Regions from separate parts of the Nonomuraea sp. NPDC001831 genome, predicted to be linked through region 1. Evidence: riboswitches for the same ligand, from Rfam matches in the RefSeq annotation. Region 1 holds a riboswitch; each other region holds the start of a gene.
What was found. A riboswitch is a leader RNA that binds a small molecule or an ion and turns the genes downstream of it on or off. The one in region 1 is predicted to bind cyclic di-AMP.

Region 2: it holds a riboswitch for cyclic di-AMP, as region 1 does, so the genes downstream of both, ACFYYW_RS05175 (CHAP domain-containing protein) here and ACFYYW_RS04700 (CHAP domain-containing protein) in region 1, are expected to answer to the same signal.
Region 3: it holds a riboswitch for cyclic di-AMP, as region 1 does, so the genes downstream of both, ACFYYW_RS33020 (NlpC/P60 family protein) here and ACFYYW_RS04700 (CHAP domain-containing protein) in region 1, are expected to answer to the same signal.

Annotation. Positions count from the first base shown of each region.
Region 1 covers NZ_JBIATU010000001.1:1,068,560-1,074,734, forward strand. Annotated here, with positions in the region: gene ACFYYW_RS04685 (RNA polymerase sigma factor) at 1-1,164, opposite strand, end outside; gene ACFYYW_RS04690 (YciI family protein) at 1,210-1,638, opposite strand; gene ACFYYW_RS04695 (class I SAM-dependent methyltransferase) at 1,802-2,620, shown strand; gene ACFYYW_RS04700 (CHAP domain-containing protein) at 2,675-3,379, opposite strand; cyclic di-AMP (ydaO/yuaA leader) riboswitch at 3,385-3,522, opposite strand; gene ACFYYW_RS04705 (Gfo/Idh/MocA family protein) at 3,640-4,593, opposite strand; gene ACFYYW_RS04710 (aldo/keto reductase) at 4,613-5,434, opposite strand; gene ACFYYW_RS04715 (hypothetical protein) at 5,532-6,175, shown strand, end outside.
Region 2 covers NZ_JBIATU010000001.1:1,175,385-1,181,559, reverse strand. Annotated here, with positions in the region: gene ACFYYW_RS05185 (helix-turn-helix transcriptional regulator) at 1-734, opposite strand, end outside; gene ACFYYW_RS05180 (MFS transporter) at 801-2,279, shown strand; gene ACFYYW_RS05175 (CHAP domain-containing protein) at 2,584-3,246, opposite strand; cyclic di-AMP (ydaO/yuaA leader) riboswitch at 3,260-3,412, opposite strand; gene ACFYYW_RS05170 (TetR/AcrR family transcriptional regulator) at 3,765-4,355, opposite strand; gene ACFYYW_RS05165 (MFS transporter) at 4,447-5,859, shown strand; gene ACFYYW_RS05160 (GNAT family N-acetyltransferase) at 6,008-6,175, shown strand, end outside.
Region 3 covers NZ_JBIATU010000012.1:131,315-137,489, forward strand. Annotated here, with positions in the region: gene ACFYYW_RS33010 (RDD family protein) at 1-1,127, opposite strand, end outside; gene ACFYYW_RS33015 (amino-acid N-acetyltransferase) at 1,213-1,782, opposite strand; cyclic di-AMP (ydaO/yuaA leader) riboswitch at 2,070-2,221, shown strand; gene ACFYYW_RS33020 (NlpC/P60 family protein) at 2,228-3,271, shown strand; gene ACFYYW_RS33025 (LuxR C-terminal-related transcriptional regulator) at 3,401-3,613, opposite strand; gene ACFYYW_RS33030 (cytochrome P450) at 3,892-4,995, shown strand; gene ACFYYW_RS33035 (helix-turn-helix domain-containing protein) at 4,985-5,383, opposite strand; gene ACFYYW_RS33040 (NADP-dependent oxidoreductase) at 5,464-6,175, shown strand, end outside.

The DNA.
Region 1 (6,175 bases):
GTCCACGATCTGGTCGAGCAGGTCAAGGCCCACGGCCGGGCCGTAGGCCATCGACAGCGCCACCGCGCGGTTGAGCTCGACGACGGGGGAGCGGGCCAGGCGGGCCAGCGACTCGTACAGGCTCGCGATGCGCACCCAGTCGGTGTCGCCGGGGTCGAACGCGCGGGCGTGGCAGGCCGCGATCGCGGCCTGCAGCGTGTACGGCCCCGCGGCGCCCGCCGGCTCCCCGGCCCGTTCCTCGTCTCGCCCCCCGGCCTGCTTTTCGTCTCGCTCCCCGGCCCGTTCCTCGTCTCGCTCCCGGTCTCGTTCCCCGGCCAGTTGCTCTGCTCGGGCCAGGGCCGCCAGCCCGCGGCCGATGAGCAGCCGGTCCCAGCGGGTGCGGTCCTGCTCCAGCAGCAGCACCGGCTCGCCGGACGGCCCCACCCGGGCCGCCGCCCTGGACGCCTGGATCTCCATGAGCGCGACCAGCCCGTGCACCTCCGGCTCGGCGGGCATCAGCCCCGCCAGCACCCGACCCAGCCGCAGGGCGTCCTCGCACAGGCCGGGCCGCATCCAGTCGTCGCCCGCGGTCGCCGAGTACCCCTCGTTGAAGATCAGGTAGATGACCTCCAGCACGGACGACAGGCGTCCGGCCAGCTCGGGGCCCTGCGGCACCTCGAACGGGACCTTCCGGTCGGCCAGGGTGCGCTTGGCCCGCACGATCCGCTGGGCGGCGGTCGGCTCCGGCACCAGGAACGCGCGGGCGATCTCGTCGGTGCTCAGGCCGCCGAGCACCCGCAGCGTCAGGGCCACCCGCGCCTCCATCGACAACACCGGATGGCAGGCGGTGAAGACCAGCCGCAGCAGGTCGTCCTCGATCTCGTCGGGTTCGGGCGGCTCCGCGGCGCTCTCCAGCCGGTGGCCCAGCTCGGCCAGGTTGCGGGACATCCGCTCGTTCCTGCGGATCAGGTCGACGGCGCGGCGCTTGGACACCGTCATCAGCCAGGCGCCCGGGTTGCGTGGCACGCCCGAGTCCGGCCACTGCTCCAGGGCCGCGACCAGCGCGTCCTGGGCCAGCTCCTCGGCCAGGCCGACGTCGCGGACCAGCCCGGCCAGGCCGGCGATGAGCCGGGGGGCCTCGATCCGCCAGACCGCCTCGATCGCCCGGTGGGTGTCGGAAGCCATCACCGGCTCATGACACCAGCACCGTCCTGGGTCCGCAAGCCGAGGTCAGCTCTCCCGCCCGTCCAGACGCCGGCGCATGGCCTTCTCCCGCTCGATCTCCGCCGGGTCGGACGAGGCCGCGTCGGGCGCGTCGGAGGCGTCGTACACCCGCCACACGTCCAGGCCGATGCCGTCATAGCCTTCCGGGACGGGCACGCGCATGGCCCATTCCAGAGCCTCCTCCCTGGACTTCACCTGGATCAGCCAGAACCCCGCGATCAGCTCCTTGGCCTCGGTGAACGGGCCGTCGATCACCGTGGCCCGGCCGCCGCTGTAGGCGATCTGCGCGCCCTGCGAGCTCGGGTAGAGCCCTTCGGCGGCCAGCAGCACCCCCGCCTTGGCCAGCGCCTCGTTGTAGGCGTGCATGTTGTCGACGAGCTCCTGGCTGGGCAGCGCCCCGGCCTCGGTCTCCCCGTTCGCCTTGCCGACGATCATGAATTTCACCCTGGCGTCCTTCCGTCCGCGGCCCCGGGGCGGAGCCGGCCTCGCCGAAGCGTCGAACGGGCGCCGGCCGGATCGACACGCGGGCGCCGGCCGTCCGCTTCCAGGGCACCGTACCGGTCGTGCGGCCGGGTGGCCGATGTGCCATCCTCGCCCCATGCCCCAACCCGCACAAGACGCCCCCGTCCCCAACCGGGCCCTGTGGGACGAGCGTGCCCGCGTTCACGGCTCCACCTCCACCGACCGGTTCTACGACGTCGACGCCTTCCTCGCCGGCCGGCAGACGCTCTACCCGCTCGAACGCCGCCTGGCCGGCGACGTCGCCGGCCGGGACCTGCTCCACCTGCAGTGCCACTTCGGCCTGGACACGCTGAGCTGGGCCCGCCTCGGAGCGCGGGTGACCGGCGTCGACTTCTCCCCGGTGGCGGTCGAGCGCGCCCGCGACCTGGCGGCCAGGGCCGGGCTGGCGGCCACGTTCGTGGAGGCCGACACGCAGCGGCTGCCGGCGGAGCTGGCCGGCGGCTTCGACGTGGCGGTGGCCACGTACGGCGTCCTGTGCTGGATCGGCGACCTGGACGCCTGGATGCGCGGCGCGGCCATGGTGCTGCGGCCCGGCGGGCGGCTGGTGCTGGTCGACCTGCATCCGGCCTACCAGACGGTGGCCTCGCTCGATCCGCTGGTGGCCGACTGGCCCTACGGCGGCGGCCAGGCCCACAAGGAGACGGTGACCGGCACGTACGCCGACGCCGCGGTGGTGACCGAGACGCATGAGGCGGTCGAGTACCCGTACTCGGTGGGGGAGATCGTCACGGCGGCGGCGCGCGCCGGGTTCACGGTGGCCGAGCTGGGCGAGCACGTCGAGACCGACCTCGACCCGCGCGGCCTGCTGCCCGAGGGCCCGGACGGCCGGTACCGGTTCCCGTTCGGGGACTCGCACCTGCCGATCCTCTACTCGCTGGTGGCGGTCCGGCCCTGAGACGCGGCGAGCGCGCGTCCCTCGTGCGGGACGCGCGCTCGGAGCGGCGGGAGGTCAGCTCGCGTACTGGGGGTATCCGTAGCCGACGACCTGCGACTTCGGACGGACGCGCTCCTCGACCTTGCCGTTGCCGGTGTTGCCCTCGATCGTGGAGATCGTGCCGTCGCCGTTGTCCTTGACGACGAAGCCGACGTGCTGGATAGCGTCCAGGCTCTTGCTGCCGCCCCAGGAGAAGAAGACCACCGCGCCGGGCCTGGCCTCGGTGCCCCAGCGGTCGTTGGCGGCGAACCACTTGGCGTGGGCCACGGTCCAGGCGTCCCAGCCGACCTGGGGGCGGGCGCCGGTGTGCTCGCCGACCCAGGAGACGAAGATCGAGCACCAGGGGGCGTTCAGGTACATCGCGCGGGTGCCGCCGTCGCGGGCGATGGTCTCGGCGGCGCGCTGGGAGTCGGCGTACCACTTCTGGAACTTGGTGCCGCCGCCGTAGGCGTTCTCGGAGGTGCCGACCTGGGCCCTGGCCATCGCCAGGACCTGCTGGGCGGTGACGTTGACCTGGGTCTCCTCCGCCTTGCGGGTGTGGGCGGCGGCCTGTGGCGCGACGGCCGAGTGGCCGGTCGCGGCGGCCGGGCCGGCGCTGTCGGCGGCGGCAGCGGTGGCGTGGGCGCCGAGGGCGGAGGCGAGGACGGCCGCGCCGAGCGCGGCGCGGGCGTAGGTGATCTTCGGGGCACGGAGGGGACGGTGCTTGGCCATCGAGGGCATGTGACTCCTTGCTTCCATGCCGCTTACCGGGTTAGCTGACGGGTTCGGACGTGGAAGCTGCCCTACGGCACCGAAGTGCCGATTCACCCCAAAGGACGTGGGTCCCCGGTTCCGCCCGGAGGCGGATTCAGCGGTCACAGGACGATCCTGTGAAATGTCTTGCGATGGTTGGACAAAGCCGGACAAACCGGACGTCTGCCGCGAGATGCCCCACAAGGTAATACATCGGGCAAGAGTCAGGCAAGTGGCTAAAGGTCCAGCTAGGCGAGTTGCGCCCGCGCCTCGGCCAGAAGCCCCATCATGGCAAGGGATTCGTCAAGCGGCATGATCGCGCTCTCCGTGCGGCCCTCGACCGTGGCCGCGCGCACCTCGCGCAGCTCGCCCGCGTAACCGTTGTCGGCCGGGTCGAGCACCAGCTCCTCCGTCTCCATCGACGGCCCCGACAGCAGCACCCGCTGCGGCGCCCAGAACGGCGCCAGGATGTCGGCCCGCATCGACGTGCCCACCACGCTCGCGTCGTTGGCGTGATGTGCCAGCAGCGACACGTCGACCAGGGCCCGCCGCCCGTCCGGGTACAGCAGCAGCCCGCCGGCCTCGGCGTCGACCCCGCTGGGCGCCAGCGAGCCGGCCATGCGCAGCTCCGCGGGCATGCCGAGCAGCAGCTGGGCCAGCCCGAACGGGTAGATCCCCAGGTCGAGCAGGGCCCCGCCGCCCAGCTCCGGCGCCCACAGCCGGTGGGCGGGGTCGTAGGGCAGCGCGAAGCCGAACGAGGCCCGCACCGACCGGATCTCACCGAAGCGCGGATCGGCCGCCACCTGCTGGATGAGCGGGTTGAAGCGCATCCACATGGCCTCCATGAGGAAGACCCCGGCCGCGCGGGCCAGCGCCACCATGCGCTCGGCGTCGGCCACGTCGGCCGCCAGCGGCTTCTCGCACAGCACCGACTTGCCCGCCGCGATGGCGGCCTCGGCCACCTGCAGATGCTGGGCGTGCGGCGTGGCGACGTAGATGGCGTCGAGGGCCGGATCGGCGCACAGGGCCTCGTAGGAGCCGTAGGCCGACTCCGCGCCCAGCTCGTCGGCCAGCGCCCGCGCCCTGAGCGGGCTCCGCGAGCCGACGGCGCCCACCCGCATGCCGGGCTCGGCCACGATGGCCGCCCCCACGGTACGCGCGATGCCGCCGGTCGCCGCTATTCCCCAGGTGAAATCTCGCACGACCGAGATCGTAGAGCGCTCAGGTCAGGTTGAACGAGTCGGGGTCGGGCCCGATCCGCCGCCCCGCGTTCATCGCGCCGATGGCCGCCATGTCCTCGGTGTCGAGGATGAAGTCGAACACGTCGATGTTCTCCTCGATCCGCGACGGCGTGACCGACTTGGGGATCACCACGTTGCCGAGCTGCAGGTGCCAGCGGAGCACGATCTGGGCGGGAGTCTTGCCGTACTTCTCCGACAGCACGCGCAGCGCCGGGTCGGCCAGCAGCCCCTTGCCCTGCCCGAGCGGGCTCCACGCCTCGGTCAGGATGCCGTTGGCCTCGTGGAAGGCCCGCATCTCGCGCTGCTGGAAGTACGGGTGGAGCTCGATCTGGTTGATCGACGGCGTGATGTCGGTCTCCTCCATCAGCCGGGTCAGCGTGGCGACCGTGAAGTTGGAGACCCCGATGGCCTTGGCCCGGCCGTCCCGGTAGATCTTCTCCAGCGCCCGCCAGGCCTGCACGTACCTGTCCTGCTGCGGGACCGGCCAGTGGATCAGGAAAAGATCTACGTAGTCGAGGCCCAGCCGGGCCAGGCTCTCGTCGAAGGCCTGCTCGGCGCGCTCGTGGTCGCCGTTCCACAGCTTGGTGGTGACGAACACCTTCTCCCGTGGCACCCCGGCGGCGCGCACGGCCCGGCCGACGCCCTCCTCGTTCTCGTAGGCGGCGGCGGTGTCGACGTGCCGGTATCCGGCGCGCAGCGCGGTCGTCACCGCGTGCTCGGCGTCGTCGGCAGAGACCTGCCAGACGCCGAAGCCGAGCTGTGGTATCTGCACACCGTCGGTGTTGAGCATCAGCGAGTTCATACCCTCCATTGTTCACGTGTCGTTTCTTGCGGCTTAAGCAGGCCGGGCTACCTTGAGGCGGGTCGTGCAAGGCCATCCACCGGCTGGGGGAAACAGAGTGGTCAGACAGGCGTCGGCCTGGGTGGAGTCTCCGCTCCAGATGCTGTGCGCCGTCGAGGCCCACCACGCCGGGCTGCTCGGCCCGGACACCGTGGTCGTGCCGCGCGCCGGCCTGCGTCCGCTGCGCGCCACCCGCAAGGAGCTGCGCCGCCTCGACCTGCCCGCCGGCCTGCTGCTGGACGAGCCGCGCGAGCGCATGCCGCGCCGCGTCCAGGCCGTGGGCGACGCGTTCTCCGGCAAGGTCCAGATGCGCTGGCTGACCTCCGACCCCGGCCGCATCGTCGTCGTGGACGACGGCCTGGCCACGCTCAGGCTGCTCGAACTGCTGGCCGCCGGGCCGTTCCGGCCGCTGCTGCGGGCGCGGGCGACCCCCTCGCGGGCGCGCGCCCTGCTGGGCCTGGCCGCCGCGCTGCGGCTGCGGATGAGCCGGGTGTCGGTCTTCACCGCCCTGCCCGTCCCCGACGAGCTGGCCGCCGCCGTCCGGGGGGCGGGCGTCGACCTCGTCCGCCACGACTTCGCCTGGCTGCGCGCCCAGCCGCCGAGCGCCCAGGGGCCCGCCGAGCGCACGGTCGTCCTCGGCACCTCCCTGGTCCGCAACGGCCTGGTCCACCGTGACCACTACCTGCGCTGGCTGACCGACCT
Region 2 (6,175 bases), 110 kb from region 1:
GAGCCGCCGCATGGCCATGCGGCGGCGGCGTCTCCCCGGTCGGGTGCCGTCATGACGAAGGCGACGGGATCGCCGTGCGGGACGTCACGCCGGTCGAAGGGGGTGTGCGTGGGCAGGTGGGCTGTGATGCGATCCATGCGCATCGCGCGCCATCGGTCCGCATCGGGGTCGAACGCGACCAGGTACCAGCGCGCGGCCCAGACCACGAGGTCGTGCGGCTCCAGGGTGAGCGTGACGGGTTCGCCGTCGCCGGTGTAGTTCACCCGGACGAGGTGCCGCCGGTTGATCGCGCTGCCGACGGCGCGGACGACCTCGGCGTCGATCGGCGGCGCGGGGAACTCCCAGTAGTTGCGGGCGGAGGAGACGGTGAACGCCTCGGCGTGCCGGCGGCTGCGCGCGGGCATCGCCTGGTGCAGCGTGGCGAGAGCGCGGGCCGCGTTCTCGCGGATGCCGGACAGGACCGTCGGCACAGTCTGGAGCGCGACGGCGGCGGCCACGGCCTGGTCCTCGTCGAACACGACCGGCGGCAGGCGGGTGGCCCGGCCGAGCCGGTATCCCCCACCCGCTCCGCGGACGGCCTCGATCTCGTACCCGAGGTCCCGGAGCGTTTCGATGTCGCGGCGTACGGTTCTCACCGACGTTCCGAGCCGGGTGGCCAGGTCCTCGGCGGTCAGGGTCGAACCGATCCCGAAGATCGACAGCAGCTTGAGCGTCCGCGCGGAGGTGGCAGCCATGATTCCTCCTACTCTCTCACCGATAGCGGTCACTCGATGGCAACTATGCCGGAGATGGTGGCCGGCATGACCGATTCACCGCGTACCCGCGAGGGCGCTGTCACCCCTGAGGCTTCTCCGACACTCATCACCGGCGGCGGCGCGACCGCGGCGCTGCTGGTCGTGCTCTTCGGTTCGTTCATGGACCTGCTCGACGCGACGATCGTCACCGTCGCGGCCCCGGCGATGGCGCGGGACCTGGGCGCCGGCGACGCTCAGATCCAATGGACGATCGCCGCCTACACCCTCGCCCTGGGCGCGGGCCTGATCACCGGTGGACGACTCGGTGACCAGTACGGCCGCAAGCGGCTGTTCCTGATCGGGCTGGCCGGATTCCTGGTCACCTCGGCGCTGTGCGCGCTGGCCGCCGATCCGGGGATGCTCATCGGCATGCGGGCCGGACAGGGACTGACCGCCGGGATCATGGTCCCGCAGGTGTTCGGGATCATCCGGGCCTCATTCGCTCCTGGCGAGCGGGTCAAGGCGTTCGGCGCCTACGGAGCGGTCCAGGGCCTCGCCTCGGTCGCCGGTCCGCTGCTGGGCGGGCTGCTCGTCGATGCCGACCTGTTCGGCCTGGGCTGGCGCACGGTCTTCTGGATCAACGTGCCCGTCTCGATCCTGGCACTCGTCGTCGGCGCGAAGGTGCTGCCGGAGTCCCGCTCCGCCTCCACCGCGCGCCTGGACCTCCCAGGCGCGCTCCTCGCGGCCACGGGCATCCTGCTCCTGCTGCTGCCGATCATCCAGACAGGGACATGGGGGTGGACCTGGGCCGGCTACGCCCTCCTCGCGGCCGGAGTCGTCGTGCTCGCGATCTTCCTCGCCCACGAGCGCCGCCTCACCGCACGCGGAGACGAACCCGTCTTCGACCCGGCTCTGCTGAGAATCCGCGCCTTCACCGTCGGCCTGAGCGCCTCGGTGCTGTTCTTCGGTGGCATCGGCGCGTACTTTCTCACCCTGTCGGTCTACCTCCAGAACGGGACCGGCCGGACCGCGTGGGAGACCGGCCTGGTGATCCTTCCGTACGCGCTCGGCTCGATCATCACCTCCGGCCTCGGCGTCGCGCTCGCCGCCAAGGCGGGCAGAACGCTCCTGGTCGCCGGCTCGCTCACCATCGCGGCCGCTCAGCTCGTCCTGTGGGCCGTCGTCGAGGACGGCACCGATCCCGGATACTGGCTCCTCGCCCTCGCACTCTTCATCGGTGGCCTCGGGCTCGGTCTCGCCGCACCCGTTCTCGTCAACGTCGTCCTCGCCGGCGTCCCCGGACGCGACGCGGGCGCCGCGGGCGGGGTGCTGTCCACCGTCAACCAGATCGGCGGCGCCGCCGGCATCGCCGTGCTCGGCACGATCTTCTTCACCTCCGTCGCCGGTTCAGCCACCGGAGCGCCGGCGCTGCCCGACTACAGCCACGCGCTCGGCGTCGTCCTGGTCGTCTCCGCCGTGCTCTACCTGGTCACGGCCGTCGTGCTGCTCGCGCTCCCGAAAACCGCGGTCGAGCACGCCGAGTAGGCTCGGCGAGCCCGCGGCGCCGGCGAAGATCGTCGCTCTGACATCGCCGTTCATCGAGCCGGCCCAAGAGCCCCTGCTGGACCCGGCCACTCCGCCCTACAACCGGCTCTGCGTGGTACCGCCATCCGGCCGCCTTGGCCATGGTCGACGCCGTACTGCGCTGCTTCGAAGCATGAGCTGGGACGGCGCGAGGGCGCCGGTCTCACGGCGTTGCTCCCGCGACACGGGAAAGTGGCGCAGGGCCTCGCCCTGCGCCACTTCCGTTGCCCTCACCATCGCACGGAGAGGAGTCCTCGGCCTGCCGTCAGGCCTTGTACTGCGGGTAGCCGTACCCGACGACCTGGGACTTGGGCCGGATGCGCTGCTCGACCTTGCCGTTGCCGGTGTTGCCCTCGATCGCGGTGATCGTGCCGTCGCCGTTGTCCTGCTTCACCAGGCCCACGTGGTCGATGCTCTCGACGGACTTGTCGTCCCAGGAGTAGAAGACGACGGCGCCCGGCTTGGCCTCGTTCCCCCAGCGCTTGTTGGCCTCGAACCACTTGGCGTAGGTGACGGTGTAGGCGTCCCAGCCGACGGTGGACCGAGCGCCGGCCTTCTCGCCCACCCAGGAGACGAACATCGCGCACCACGGGGCGTTGGCGTAGGACTGCAGGCTGCCGCCGTCGCGGGCCATGGTCTCCTTCGCCCGCGGCGAGGACATGTACCAGCTGTGGAACGGGGTGCCGCCGCCCGCGGCGTTCTCGGACACGCCGATCTGCGACTCGGCGATCTTCAGCACCGACTGCGCGCTCACCTGCCCGGCGGTCTTCTGCTCGACGCTGTGCGAGGCGACGGTGGCGGAACGCGCGCCGGACGCCTGATCGGCGAAGACCGGGCCTGCGACCAGAGCCGCACCGGCAGCGACGCTCACGCCGAGCACGAGGCGGGCGGCGGGCTTAAGGGCACGGGTGAAGGCGTTGATGGTCATGAAGAGGTATTGCTCCTTGCTTCCATTCCGCCTACCGGGTTAGCTGACGGGTTCGGGCGTGGAAGTGCCCTACGGATGCCCTCGCGGGAGGTGCACCGATTCACCCCACAGAATGTGGGTCCCCGGTTCCGCGTGTTTGTCAGAGCGGATTCGGCGGCCACGCCGTTCTACGTGTTCACGCAGATCAGACGCGGTCTCGGCAATGGTCGGGACGTACTGTGGCGCGGATGCTCACCGGGCCTACGTCGTAACTGACATTGAAGGTATGTGAATGGCATAGAGCAGTACAAGCCAACTTGGAAGAAGCGCTTCGAAAACGCCTGTCAGACCGGCGTTTTACCCACGAATTCTTTACCTTGGCAAGCCGCCTGACCGCCCGGCACGCCCACGACAGAGAGGGGCACCGAGCCCGCTCACCGCTTCTCACGATGGGCCAGAGCGTCGGCGGCTTCGCTGTGCTGCTCGCCGGATTCGTACAGGCACAACTGCTCTGAACCTCGTCCACGAGGTCCGCCACCTCACCCCGGAACCGGCGCGGCCAGTACCGATTGGATGGACTTCGTGACCGTTTCGGCGGCATCGTTCCGGGCCAGGCGTCCTTGGCGTACCTCGTTCGCCGCGCCGTGCAGGATGTAGTGGGTGAGGCTCACCAGCCAGGCGGCGGGCAGGTCGGTACGGAAGACGCCTTGATCCTGGCCACGGTGGACGAGTTCGGCCATGCGCTGGGCGGGTTCGGCGTGCAGCTCCCGGACCCGTCCCGCGGGCAGGACTCCTTCGGCGGCGGCCAGCAGGGCCGCTGATTCGGCCACCAACTCCCAGCTGGACGCCAGCAGACGCCCCATGGCTTCGCGCGCGTCGCCTGTCAGGTCGACGGAGGCCAGGAGCTCGTCGCCGTCTCGCAGCGCCTCGACCAGTGCCGCCTCGATGAGGTCGGCCCGGGTCCGGAAATGTCCGTACAGGGTCATCCGCCCGACGCCGGCGGCCCGGGCGATGTCGTCGGTGGTCGCATGCGGGTCCGAGCGCATCAGTTCGCGTGCCGCGGACACGATGCGGGCGATGCTGCGCTCGGCATCGACGCGGCGCCTGGAGCGCGCAGGAGATGCAGCCATGCCCCCACCCTATCTCGTATACGCGTATACGGCTTATAGTGTCCCAGCAGAACTCGTATATGGACATACGAGATAGCAACTGGAGGATTTGATGACCCGACCTGCAGTGCACCAGGCAGAGCTCCACGAGCCACTGCCGGCCCGGTGGCGCATCCTCGGCTTCCTCGGCGTGGCCCAGCTCATGCTGATCCTGGACGTCACCGTCGTCGCCATCGCGCTGCCGCACATGGAAACGGACCTCGCCCTCAGTCGCGAGGCGCTGACCTGGACAGTCAGCGCCTACACGCTCACCTTCGGCGGGCTCATGCTGCTCGGCGGCCGCATCACGGACCTGCTGGGCGCCAAGCGGATCGTGATCGCCGGCCTGTTGCTGTTCAGCGTCGCGTCGCTGGTCACAGGGTTGGCCGGGTCGGCGGGCACGCTGCTCGCCGGTCGGGTGGCACAGGGCGTCGGGGCCGCGCTGCTGTCGCCCGCGGCGCTGTCGCTGGTGGTCGCCCTGTTCGACGGAGAGGAGCGGAACAAGGCCCTCGGCGTCTGGTCCGCGCTCGGCGGCGGCGGTGCCGCGCTCGGCGTGCTCCTCGGCGGTCTGCTCACCGCCGGACCCGGCTGGTCGTGGGTGTTTTACGTCAACGTGCCCATCGGCCTGGTGATCGCCGTGGTCCTCGCCGTACTCCTCCCGGCGCGTACGCCTTCGACCGCCTCCCGGCCCCGGCTGGACGTCCTTGGTGCGATCTTGGTGACGTCCGCCAGCGGGTCGTTGATCTACGCACTCATCGCCGCCGGCGAGAAGGGATGGCTCAGCGCGCTCACCGGGTGGCTCGTGCTCGCGGCTGCCGTGGGCTACGTGCTGTTCGTGCTGTGGCAGAGGCGGGCGCGTTCGCCCCTGATGGACGTGCGACTGCTCGCCCGGCGACCCGTGGCGGTCGGGGCCTTCCTCATCCTGATGGCCACGGCACTGATGATCGCTGTGTTCTTCCTGGGAACCTTCTACTTCCAGCACGCTCTGGGCTACGGCGCGCTGCGGGCCGGGCTGCTGTTCCTGCCGGTCGCGGTGGCGACGATGCTCGGCGCCAACCTGACCGGACGGCTGCTCGGCCGGTGGGGCGGGCGCGCCCTGGCCGTCGCCGGTCTGACGGTCGCGGCGATCGGCATGGCCGTACCGGCCTTCTCGACGAACGTCGTCAGCGTCGTGGCAGGCGTGGCCGTCGCGGCGGCGGGCACCGGCGCGATGTTCGTCATCGCCTCGGCGACCGCCCTCGGTCAGGTGGCGCCCCACGAGGCCGGGATCGCCTCCGGCATCGTGAGCACCTTCCACGAGTTCGGCGCGTCCATCGGAGCCGCCGTCATCTCCAGCGTCGCAGCCGCGAGCCTGGCCGGGACCACGTTGAACGGCTTCACCAGCGGATTCACCGTGGCCGCGATCGCATCGGCGGTCGGCGCGGCCGTCGCGGCGCTGGTAACGCCCGGCCGCCCGTCACCTGCGGCGCAAGCCGGCTCTCAGTGAGCGGGGACCGCCTGGTTGCCGGCGCCACGGCGGCTCGTCGACCCCCCTGCGCCGCCGGCGACTCCCCCACCACGCCCAAGCTCGCCCAGCAGACGGCGAGCGGACCTGAAACACACCACCCCGCTCCTGAACCCCGGAAGGGATCACTGTGACAACGATCCGTCGTGCCACGCCCGAAGACGCCGCCATCGTGCACGACCTCATGCGCGGCCTGGCCGAACACCAAGGCCAGTCCTCGGCCGTCACCGTAGGCGTCGAGGACCTGGAGCGGCTGCTCGCCCGCCCGGAGATCACCTACCTGATCGCCGAGCGGAGC
Region 3 (6,175 bases), on a different contig from region 1:
CGCTGCCACCACTCCGCCAGAGGAGCCGGCGCGCCCGGGGGCTGCACGCCGACGGGCTGACCGTAGGGCTGGCCGTAGCCGGGCTGGCCGTAGGGCTGCGACTGCTGCTGCTGGCCGTATGCCTGGCCGTACTGCTGCTGGTCGCCGTACTGCTGGCCGTAACCCTGTTGCTGGTCGCCGTACTGCTGCTGGGCGTAGCCGCCCTGCTGGCCGTACTGGGCGTCCTGGCCGTAGCCCTGCTGCTGGCCGTAGTCGGGTTGCGACTGCTGCCCGTAGCCCTGCTGGCCGTACTGGGCCTCCTGGCCGTAACCCTGCTGGCCCGACGCGGCCTGCTGGCCGTAGCCGGGCTGGGCGTACTGCTGGCCGGAGGACTGCGGCTGCTGGCCGTAGCCCTGCTGGCCCGAGGCGGCCTGCTGGCCGTACTGGGCGTCCTGGCCGTAGCCCTGCTGCTGGCCGTAGTCGGGCTGGGACTGCGGCTGCTGGCCGTACTGGGGTTGCTGGCCGTAGCCCTGCTGACCCGCGGCGGCCTGCTGGCCGTAGCCCTGCTGGCCGTACTGGGCGTCCTGGCCGTAACCCTGCTGACCCGGCGTGGCCTGCTGGCCGTAGCCGGGCTGGGCGTACTGCTGGCCCGAGGCGGGCTGCTGGCCGTAACCCTGCTGGCCGTACTGGGCGTCCTGGCCGTAGCCGGGCTGCGTGTACTGCTGGCCGGAGGACTGCGGCTGCTGGCCGTAACCCTGCTGACCCGAGCCGGCCTGCTGGCCGTACTGGGCCTCCTGGCCGTAGCCCGGCTGGGTGTACTGCTGGCCGGAGGACTGCGGCTGCTGACCGTAACCCTGCTGCTGGCCGTAACCCTGCTGGCCCGAGGCGGCCTGCTGGCCGTACTGGGGCTGCTGGCCGTAGCCCTGCTGCTGGCCGTACTGCTGCTGTTGCTGGCCGTACTGCTGTTGCTGGCCATAGCCCTGTTGCTGCTGCTGACCGTATGGGGGCTGGCCGAAGGCATCGTCCGCCCGGTAGCCGACCACAGTCACGTCCGGGTCGGGCTCACCGGGCCGACGGCCGTGGTGCTGCCCGTACTCGGGGTTCTCGCCGGAATCGTCCTGTGGGTACGGCGGCTGTCCGGTGCTCACCGTGTCACCTCGCTTCGAGTGCGCATGTGGCACGTGTCAGGACACATGCCTGTGCTGCCCAACGTATCGACATAGGTATCAACAATCACCTTTCCAAGTGGTCAAGGTCCGCGTCACCCGATGTCAGATGCAGCAGCATGCGGGTGTTGCCAAGGGTGTTCGGTTTGACGTGTTCCAGATCAAGGAACTCCGCCACACCCTCGTCGTACGAGGCCAGCAACTCGGCGTAGACCTCGGGTGAGACCGGGGTGCCCTGGATGGGGCGGAAACCGTGCCTCGCGAAGAAGTCGACCTCAAAAGTCAGACAGAATACACGCCGCAGCCCCAGATCCTTCGCCTGCCGGACGAGTGCCGAGACGATCCGCCGCCCCACACCCAGCCCCCGGCACGCGGGATCGACGGCCACCGTACGGACCTCGGCGAGGTCCTCCCACAGCACGTGGAGCGCGCCGCAGCCGACGACCTCCCCGTCCCGCTCGGCCACCCAGAACTCCTGGACGTCCTCGTACAGCGTGACCGTGGCCTTCTCCAGGAGCCGCGGACCCGCGCCCGCGTAGGTATCCACGAGACGCCTGATCGCACGCACGTCGGGCGTGCGGGCACGCCTGACCACGACCGCGGTCTCGGGGACTGCCACTTCGGCCACCTGCTCCATGGCTCTCCAGGGTACAGATCTCATTACGGCTCGGCCCTAAATCCCACGTCTCGGGCATCTCATCACATCCCGTGGTCGGGTGAACACGAGCCGACTTGGAGCTTTCCTCCAGACCTCAGCGCCCCGAATGCTGGACAAAAGGTGCAGAAGCCCGCTTCCGTACGGCTACCCACGAGATCACCTTGTGACCCTTCAGTTGTGAAACCTCTACAGACTCGGCAGTTCCGGTTGAGCGTGAACCCGGAGTGCATTAGTGTCCAGCGACGATGTTCTCCGCGTAATGCGCGCGGAAAGACACGCCCAATTCCCGCAAGGGAAGCCGGGGAACCAACGGCGGCGAGCAGCCAGCGCCGCCACTTGGGGTGAATCCGACCATCTCGGTAGGGCTGCTCCGGCCCGAACCCGTCAGCTAACCCGGCCGGCGTCGATGAGAGGAGCTCGGTTGGTGAAGCGGACGCTCGACCGCTCGGGGAAGACGGGGGGCAGGCACGCCCGCCCCCAGGAACAGGCCAGGCGCGCACGCCGCCTCGGCGTCATCGGCGTCACCGTCGCCGCGATGCTGTTCGCCGTCCCCGTCGGTTCCGCCGCCGCCGACCCGAAGCCGTCGCTCTCCGAGCTCTCCGACCAGGTGGAGAAGCTGCACGAAGAGATCGAGACGCTGGCCGAGCAGTACAACGAGCAGCGCGAACGGCTGAAGGCCGCGCAGAAGGCCAACGACTCCGCCCAGAAGATCCTGGCCACCAGCGAGTCCGACCTGGCCGCCAGGCGCGCCAGGGCCTCGCTGCTCGCCCAGAACGCCTACATCACCGGCGGCCTGGACAAAGCCCTGGCCTTCGCCCAGTCCGGCGACCCCGAGACCTTCCTCGACCGGGCCGCGACCACGTACGCGCTCGAACAGCAGCAGGGCGAGGAGGTCAACCAGCTCGCCAAGGCCATGGAGGCCGCCGAGCGGGCCAGGGCCGGCGCGAAGACCCGCATCGCCGAGGTCCAGAAGATCGTCACCGATCTGGAGGCCAAGCGCTCGAAGATCACCAAGCTGGTCACCAAGGTGGAGAGCAACCTCTACCGGCGGGCCATGGGCGAGGCCGGCCGTCCCGGCACCCGGGCCGTACGCGTCAACCTGCCGGTCATCGGCGACGGCAAGGCGGCCCAGGCCGTCAAGTGGGCCCTCACCCAGCAGCTCAAGCCGTACGTGTGGGGCGCCGAAGGGCCGCGCTCCTACGACTGCTCCGGCCTGGTGATGGCCGCCTACCAGCGCGTGGGCATCTCGCTCCCCCACTACACCGGCGACCAGTGGACGGCCGGCACGCACGTCAGCCGTGACCAGCTGCGCCCCGGCGACCTGGTGTTCTTCTACAGCGACCTGCACCACGTCGGCATCTACATCGGCGGCGGCATGATGGTCCACGCCCCGCGCACGGGTGACGTCGTGCGGGTCGCCCCGATCGGCGGGCGGCCGTTCGCCGGCGGCGTGCGCATCGCGGACTGACCGGCGCCCCACACCACCCGGCGCCACATCGCCCAGCCCCACATCGCCCAGCCCCACACCGCCCAGCGCCACTTCATCCAGCGCTGCTTCGCCCGGCGCCGACAGGTGAGCGCCGCCAGATGAGCGCCGCTAGATGAGCTGGCGGCGCGCCGCCCATGCCACGGCCTCGATCGCCGTGGCCACGCCGATGCGGTCGCAGATGCCCCTCAGCCTGCGCCGTACGGTCCGTCCGCTGATGTCCAGCCGCCTGCCGACCCGATCGACGGTCACCCCCCTGGCCAGCTCGGCCAGTAACGCCAAATCCGCGTGGCTCAGCTCAACGCCTTCTGTGAGCACATCCACCGGGAGCCCTCCCCCCAACAGCAGAACTCGGACCTTTCAGGCGAAGCAAAGCCGCTCGTCTCGGTGAAGGTAAACGCATCGCGGAAAGGTCGTCAAGCGCGACAATCGGCGCCCTTGACCAGTGCTATTGACATGATCACTTATATGTGACGTACTCCGCATATGTCGGCACGCCGTGATCAGCTATGAACGGTCCAAACGATCAATTCGGCGGCCCGGTTCCACCTCCGATGAGCGCCACCGACGTGCTGGGTTTTGATCCCTCGGATCCGCAATTTGTGCGCGATCCGTACGTCCGATATCGCGAGCTGCGAGCCGCCGGGCCGATCTTCAGAACGCGCGGCGGGCTGCTCGTCGTGACCACGTACGAGTTGTGCGCGGCCGTGTTGCGCGACCCCGGGTTCGGTCACGGAACGTCCCCGCCCGCGCAGGAAGAGCCAGGTCAGCCCGGCAGGTCGTTCCTGCTCATGGACCCACCCGATCACACCCGGTTGCGTGCTCTGGTCAGCCGCGCGTTCACGCCGCGCATGGTGGCCCGCCTCAGGCCGCGGATCGAGGCGATCACCGCCGACCTGATCGGACGGCTGCCGGAGGAGGCGGAGCTGATTTCCGGCTTCGCGTACCCGCTGCCGGTGATGGTGATCAGCGAGATGCTCGGGGTGCCGCCGAAGGACCACGACCGCTTCCGCGGGTGGAGCGAGGCCCTTGCCCGCGGACTTGACCCGATGCTGACAGACGCCCTCATGTCGGAAACGGAGCGTTCCAGGAACGAGTTCCGCGACTACTTCCGCCGCCTGATCGCGCGGCGGCGCGAGCGTCCCGGGGAGGACCTCCTGAGCGCCCTCGCCCACGTCGAGGAGCTCGCCGAGGCCGAGTTGCTGGCGACCTGCGTGCTGCTGCTCGTGGCCGGCCACGAGACCACCGTCAACCTCATCGCGAACGGCGTGCTGAACCTGCTGCGGCACGGCCTGCTGCACCGCGCCGCCGAGCGGCCGAGGGAGGTGGTCGAGGAGGTGCTGCGCTTCGATCCGCCGGTCCAGCTCACCTCCAGGATCGCGCTGGAGGACCGGGAACTGGGCGGCACGCCGGTGCCCGCGGGCGCCGGCGTGCTCGTGCCGATCGGCGCGGCCAACCGCGACCCGGCCGCGTTCGCCGACCCCGACCGGTTCGACCCCGGCCGCGAGCCCGGCCGGCATCTGGCCTTCGGGCTCGGCCTGCACTTCTGCCTGGGGGCGACGCTGGCCAGGATGGAGGGCGAGATCGCGCTGTCGGCGCTGGCCGCGGCGGCGCCGAAGATGGAGGCCGCCGATCCGGAGCCGCCGTACAAGGAGAACGTGGTGCTGCGCGGGCTGGCCCGGCTGCCGGTGCGGCTCAGGCGGTAGCGTCGTAGCGTTCCCTGGCGGCCTCGACGTCCTCGATGTGCTCCTCGGCCCACGCCTTGATGGCGATGACCAGCGGCATCAGGCTCTCGCCCAGCGGGGTGAGCGCGTAGTCGACGCGCACCGGCACCTGCGGCGTGACCCGGCGCGCCACCAGGCCGTCGCGCTCCAGGCCGCGCAGCGTCTGGGTGAGCATCTTCTGGCTGACCCCCGCGATGTGCCTGGCCAGGTCGCTGTAACGGCGCTCGCCGCCGGCCAGCGCGCTGAGCACCAGCGTGACCCATTTGTCGCTGAGCCGATCGAGCAGTTTGCGTGAAGGGCATTCGGCGAAGTAGGCGTCGAAGGCCAGTCTCGCCTGGTCACGCCGCTGCGCCGCCGTCGTGGTCGCCACCGTCTCACTCCTCGCCGTGTGTTACGCACTTCCAGGTGCCTACTTACTGAAAGAGAGTAACTCTTCCTAGGGTCGTCGGCATGACGAACATGCGTGCACTCATCGGCGGCTCCGGCGCTCCCCGGCTGGTGTCCGCGCCGCTGCCGACGGCGGGGCCCGGCCAGGTGCGGGTCAAGGTGGCCGCGGCCGGGGTCAACCCCTTCGACCTGGCCGTGGCGTCCGGGGCCCTGGCCTCGTACGGGCTGGCCAGGAAGCTGGACTCGTACGGGATCGGCTTCGACGCCGCGGGGACCGTCGACCAGGTGGGCCCGGGGGCCTCCTTCACCGTGGGAGAGGAGGTCGTGGGGCTCTGCGCGCGGCTGGAGCTGCCGTACAAGGCGCAGGCCGAGTACGTCGTGCTGGACGCCCCGGCGGTGGCCCGCGCCCCGCGCGGCGTGAGCCCCGTCCACGCGGCCACGCTGCCGCTGAACGGGCTCACCGCCTGGCAGGCGCTCGACCGGACCGGCGTCGGGCCGGGCGGCACGCTGCTGGTCACGGGGGCGGCGGGGGCCGTCGGAGGCTACCTGGTGGAGCTGGCCGCCGTGCGCGGCGTCAGGGTGGTGGCCGCCGCCGGCGCCGCGGACGAGGAGCTGGTACGCGGCTTCGGGGCGGAATGGTTCGTCCCCCGCGAGGAGGACCTGGCCGAGGCCGTACGGGCGCGGGTGCCCGGTGGGGTGGACGCCGTCGTGGACGCGGCCGTGCTGGGCCTGCCCGCGCTCGACGCCGTACGGGACGGCGGAGCGTTCGTGGCGC